One region of the Ruminococcus sp. NATIVEDY161 genome, then DNA from elsewhere that is predicted to be linked to it. Evidence: predicted binding sites of a transcription regulator. Region 1 holds the regulator's gene; the other holds the start of a gene.
The links. Region 1 encodes LexA, which represses DNA repair genes until DNA is damaged. Its sites were predicted from a motif close to CNAACANNTGTTNG; they were not measured.
Positions count from the first base shown of each region.

Region 2: the regulator LexA is predicted to act here: its motif matches at 1,602-1,615, upstream of uvrA (excinuclease ABC subunit UvrA).

Region 1 covers NZ_CP162392.1:1,366,327-1,369,450, forward strand. Annotated here, with positions in the region: gene AB1I50_RS06515 (Cof-type HAD-IIB family hydrolase) at 1-1, opposite strand, end outside; gene AB1I50_RS06520 (MGMT family protein) at 94-408, opposite strand; gene AB1I50_RS06525 (DUF6472 family protein) at 408-581, opposite strand; gene AB1I50_RS06530 (LOG family protein) at 591-1,157, opposite strand; gene lexA (transcriptional repressor LexA) at 1,188-1,775, opposite strand; gene AB1I50_RS06540 (HAD family hydrolase) at 2,333-2,983, opposite strand; gene AB1I50_RS06545 (DMT family transporter) at 2,976-3,124, opposite strand, start outside.
Region 2 covers NZ_CP162392.1:2,366,768-2,369,891, forward strand. Annotated here, with positions in the region: gene mgtE (magnesium transporter) at 1-1,205, shown strand, start outside; gene uvrA (excinuclease ABC subunit UvrA) at 1,685-3,124, shown strand, end outside.

The DNA.
Region 1 (3,124 bases):
TAAAATCACCAATTATCGTTATTCACACAATCAACAGCGCATTTCACGCTATATATAGTATAACACAACCTTGTGAAAAATGCAAATTTTGTATTATAGTTGCCTTGCCTGATATTTTTTGAGGTCAACGTGGTTTTCGAGCACCTCTATCCCTTCCTGTTCGAGCAAGTCCTTTTGAACGTTAACACCGCCAAAAACGAAGGCATCAGCGAGCCTGCCCTTGGAATTTACAACCCTGTGGCAGGGGATTTCACCGAACGCAGGATTTTTATGCAGCGCGTTGCCGACAGCCCTCGCCGCGCCGCCGTTGCCTGCCGCCGCGGCGACCTGCCCGTAGGTTGCGACCTTTCCGCGCGGAATCCGCTTGACCGCGGCATACACCCTTTGGGTAAAGCTTACAGTATCCATCAATTTTGTTTTTGTACTATTTTATACTCGTCGTAGAGCTGAAAATAGCTGCAGCCCTTGACGCTTTGCGTAAGAAACCTTGCCATCTCGTCCTCGTCGAGGCTAACGGAGCAGTAATCGCCGAGCTCCTCGTCCGCGACAAAGTGAGCGCACATCTCGCACATATCCGCCATATGTCCACCTCAGTTATACTTATTATACATAAACGCCTTGTAGTTATCGAGCTGTTCGATAACCTCCTCCTCGGTATTGGCGACGGTGTAGATTTTGTTGACCTCATCCGACATAAAATTCTTTTCGACCGAGGCTTTCATCATCGCCAAAAGCTCGTCGTAATATCCCTTGTAATTATAAATTATAATCGGCTTTGAATGCCTGCCGAGCTGTTTGAGGGTAAGCACCTCGAAGAATTCCTCAAATGTGCCGATTCCGCCGGCACAGATTATGAACGCGTCGGATTCGTCCTCCATAATGCCCTTGCGCTCGCGCATAGTTTCTGTAAAAATTATTTCGTCGGCGTAGTCAGCCAAAACGTCCATTTCCTTAAAAAACAACGGACTGATGCCGATAATCCTGCCGCCTGCCGCCTTTGCTCCGCGCGAAACCGCGCCCATTACTCCGTAGCGGCCTGCTCCGAACAAAACCGTCTTGCCTTTTTCGGCAAGCGTCTGTCCGAGGTGTTCAGCCGAATCAAGGAATTCCCTGTCTATGCTCTCGCTTGAAGAGCCGAACACACAAATTGTCTGCATAAATATCCTCCAAACTGTCTGCCGTAATTATCAGTAATTTCTGATAAGCGAGATTACCTTGCCGAGCAAAATCACCTCGTCAACGATAATCGGTTCGTAATCGTCGTTTTCAGGCTGTAATCTGTAATGACCGTCCTCTTTATAAAAGCGCTTGACCGTCGCGCTGTCCTCCACGAGGGCAACGACAATCTCGCCGTTCTCCGCGACGGGAGTACGGTGGACAATTACGATATCGTCGTTCAGAATTCCGGCATTTATCATACTTTCGCCCTGAATTCTGAGCGCGAAAAGCTCTTTTCCGCGCTTTAGCTTTTCGGGAACGGGCACATAACATTCTATGTCCTCAATCGCCACAATAGGATTGCCTGCGGCAACCTTTCCGAGAACCGGAACGCTGACGCTTTTTTCCTCGCCTGTAATCTGTATGCACCTGTTAACGCCGTGCTCACGCACGATATAGCCCTTGTCCTCAAGGTGCTTTAGGTGGTAGTGGACGGTTGACGTGGAGCTTAGTCCCGTGTTTTCGCAAATCTCGCGAACCGAGGGAACTCTTCCGTTTTCGGAGCACTCCTTTAGGTATTCAAAAATCTTAATCTGGCTTTTGCTGAGCTGTTTCATATCGGCACACCCCTCATATCAAGGCAACACCGCGCAGTTTACGGTGCACGCCTTAGTTTAAACCTTTTCAATAGTATTGTACCACATAGCTTCGAAAAAATCAAACATTTGTTCACGGTTTTTACAACTTTTTTCAAAAAAATTTAGGAAAATTTATTTCAGTATATGTTCAGTTTAATTTCACACAGTTTTCATATTTATGTTGTTTAATATAACTGTACTCAAAAGACGGAACCGCAACCGTAGAGTATTGTTCTACCCTCCTCAACACGGGTGAGTTCAAAACCCGTGATTGTACCCCTCATTTTTTACAGATAGAAAACGCCCGAACCTCATCGGGCGTTTTCCTTTATTTTAAATCGTTTCATAGGTTTGTTGGTGACTTAACTTTTGTTCTCGACTTATAAGTTTCAGTTATAACTTACGTTGGCAAATTCCTATTTAAATGTTTGCTGTTATTCAATCTTGTCTCGACTTATAGTTTCGGTGAAATCTTACGTTGGCAAATTCTTCTTTATACGTTTGATGTTATTCAAACTGTTCTCGACTTATAATTTTCAGCAAGTCTCCGCTATCCTAATAACATCCTCCAAACCGTTCGCTATGTCGAACAGCAGGGGCTTAATCTCCTCTGTCGGTTGGTCGAGGTCGGGAACCATCACCGTTTTACAACCTGCCGCGTTTGCCGAGCGAATTCCGTTTGGCGAATCCTCGAGCGCTATGCAGTCCTTCGGCGCAAGCTTCAGCTTTTCCGCGGCATACAAATATATATCGGGCGCAGGCTTGCCGTGCTCTACCATCCTCGCACTGCAAACCTCGTCAAAACACTCTAACAATCCCACCATATCAAGGTATTTCTTTGCTCTGTCGACCGGAGTAGCGGTTGCCAGGGCTGTTTTTATGCCTTTTTCCTTTAAATAGCGCAAAAGCGTTTCCGCTCCGGACTTAGCTTCAATTCCGTTTTTCTCGACAAAGCTGTCCATCAGCTCGACGCGCTTATTACGAACCTTGTCATAGTCGAAATCTTCTCCGAAAAATCCCTGCAAGCGTTTAATCGCATACGGTCTTGCCATTGAGCGGATACTCAGCGCGTGAAACTTTTGCATGGGATAGCCGTAAAAATTGCCTGCCTCGCACCAAAAGCGCACATACAGCTTTTCGCTGTCGAGAATTACGCCGTCCATATCTGAAATTACACCTTTAATCATCTTCCCTGCTCCTTTTATTATAATTAACGAGAAAAATTCCAAGTGAAATCAGCGCTAAAGCCAAAAATGTTTCTATCCTCAAAATGTCCTCGCGGAGAACTACTCCCGACAAAACCGTACCGAACACCGGAACGAGCAAAT
Region 2 (3,124 bases), 1.0 Mb from region 1:
ACGCGCTCGAAAGGCTCGACGAAAGCGAAGCCGGCGCGTATCTAAACGAGATGGACTTGAAAAAGGCGGCAAAGGTTGTGTCGAACCTTGAAACCGACGCCGCGGCGGATATATTAATGGAAATCGGCAAGGAAAAGCGGCTGCTGATTATCGAGGAGCTCAACCCCGAGGTCAAGAAGGACATCAGACTTATCGCGTCGTTCGACGACGACGAAATCGGCAGCAAGATGACCACCAACTGCATTGTTATCCGCGAGAATTTGAGCGTTAAAGAGGCGATGAGGGAGCTTGTCGCCCAGGCAAAGAAGAACGACAATATCTCAACCCTTTTCGTCACCGACGAAAACGAGGAATACTACGGCGCGATTGACCTTAAAGACTTAATCACTGCCGACAGCGGTGTTCCTTTGGAGGATTTAATCGTGACGTCGTTCCCGTACGTTTACGCGCACGAGAGCATTGACGACTGTATCGAAAAGCTGAAGGACTACTCCGAGGCTTCAATCCCCGTGCTTGACAACTCAAATTCGCTGCTTGGCGTAATCACCGCCCAAAGCCTGATTGAGGTTGTTGACGACGAGATGGGCGAGGACTATGCAAGGCTGGCAGGTCTTACCGCGGAGGAGGATTTAAAAGAACCTCTGCTTATGAGTATCCGCAAGCGCCTGCCGTGGCTGATTGCGTTGCTCGGTCTCGGCATTATAGTCTCGGCGGTTGTCGGCTCATTCGAGAAGGTAGTGGCTCAGCTCACGCTGATTATGGCGTTCCAGTCGCTGATTTTGGATATGGCAGGTAACGTCGGAACTCAGTCGCTCGCGGTGACGATCCGTGTGCTGACCGATGAAAATTTGAGCTTCTCGCAGAAGTTCAGGCTCGTTATAAAGGAAACGAGAGTAGGTATTTTTAACGGACTTATCCTCGGCGTAATTTCCGTTTTGTTCGTAGGGCTTTATATTATGTTTATCAAGCACCACGACGCCGGATTTTCATTTGCCGTGTCGGGCTGTATCGGCTTTGCGCTGCTCGTTGCAATGGCAGTGTCAAGCGCGGTCGGAACGCTCATTCCGCTGCTCTTTAAAAAGATTAAGGTCGACCCTGCGGTGGCTTCGGGCCCGTTGATTACAACCGTAAACGACCTTGTGGCGGTTGTAACCTACTACGGACTTAGCTGGATTTTGCTGATAAATATGCTGCACTTGGGATAGAGTTTAGAGTTGAGAGTTTAGAGTTTAATTATTAAGAGGAAACGTTTGATTAAAGATTTAAAGCCTCCCCCGTCGCAAAGCTACGGGAAATTCCCCTGTTAGGGGAAATGTCACGAAGTGACAAAAGGGTTGCCGTTTTCGCCAGAAAAAGGTGGCATTTCGCTTTGCGAAATGACGGAGGGGGCGGATTACCCTTTAACGCCACGTTTTTAATATCAACAGAAACGTATAATAAATACCAATTTTTAATTTTCGTATTGCCAAAAACATATTTATATGATATTATAATTTTGAGGTAGTCAATACCTTAAGAGCTCAAACCACGCCGCCTTGAACAAAGGCCTTCTATAAGCAGGCGGCGGGGTTTGAGGTTTCTTTTTTTAAATTAAAAATAATCGAACGCACTTTCGAAAATTCTGTTGATTTTTAAAAATATATGTGGTAAAATAACCTTAGTAAATTTTTGTGGGGAATGGCTTATGGCACATGAAAAAATAATCGTTAAGGGTGCAAAGGAGCACAACCTTAAAAATATTAATGTTGAAATTCCGCGCAACGAGCTTGTCGTTATCACCGGACTGTCCGGCTCGGGCAAAAGCTCGCTCGCGTTCGATACAATTTATGCCGAAGGTCAGCGCAGGTATGTTGAGAGCCTGTCGAGCTACGCCAGAATGTTTCTCGGACAGATGGACAAGCCGAATGTCGAGAGCATCGAGGGCTTGTCGCCGGCAATCTCAATCGACCAAAAGACCACCTCGAAAAATCCGCGCTCTACCGTCGGCACGGTTACCGAGATTTACGACTATCTGCGTCTGCTCTACGCGCGTATCGGCGTGCCTCACTGCACCGTCTGCGGCAGGGAAATCCGCCAGCAGACCGTCGATCAGATTGTGGACAAAATCACCGAGTACCCCGACGGCACTAAAATTCAGGTTATGTCGCCGGTAGTCCGCGGGCGTAAGGGCGAGCATGCAAAGGTGCTCGACAGCGCTCGAAAGTCGGGCTTTGTGCGCGTTCGCGTTGACGGAATTGTCTACGATTTGCAGGAGAAAATTCCTATAGAGAAAAATAAAAAGCATAATATCGAGGTCGTAATCGACCGCCTTGTCATCAAGCCCGAGATTGGCTCGCGCCTTTCCGACAGCATTGAGACCGCTTCAAAGCTGAGCGGCGGACTTGTTATGGTCAACTTTGACGGCGGCGAGGACGTCACCTTCTCGCAAAAGTACGCCTGCCCCGAGCACGGCATCAGCATTGACGACCTCACACCGCGTATGTTCTCGTTCAACAACCCCTTCGGTGCGTGCCCAAAGTGCACGGGCTTGGGCGTTTTTTTGAAAATCAGCGAGGACAAAATAATTCCTGACAGGAATAAAAGTATCCGCGGCGGCGGAATTAAGGGCAGCGGCTGGGCGCTTGAGGGCAGCTCAATCGCGGCTATGTATATGGAAGCGCTTGCGCGCAGATACAAGTTCGGGCTCGACCAGCCGATTAAGGACATCCCCAAGGAAACGGTGGACAAAATCCTCTACGGCACAGGCGACGAGGAGCTGACTATCGAGCGCAAATCCGCCTATGGAAGCGGCACCTACAAGCAGCCGTTTGAGGGCATTATCAACAACCTCGACCGCCGTTACCGCGAGACGTCAAGCAACTGGATTAAGGACGAAATCCGCACATATATGACCGAAATCCCCTGCGACGAGTGTATGGGCGAGAGGCTCAGCAAGGAAAGCCTTGCCGTTACCGTCGGCGGAATTAATATATCCGACCTCTGCAAAAAGAGCGTTGTTGACGCGCTCGAGTTCATCCAAAATCTTGAACTGAGCGAAAAGGAAAAAATCATCGGCGCCGAGATTATCAAGGAGATTATCGAGCGCCTGAACTTCCTCAAAAGCGTAGGACTTAGCTACCTCACG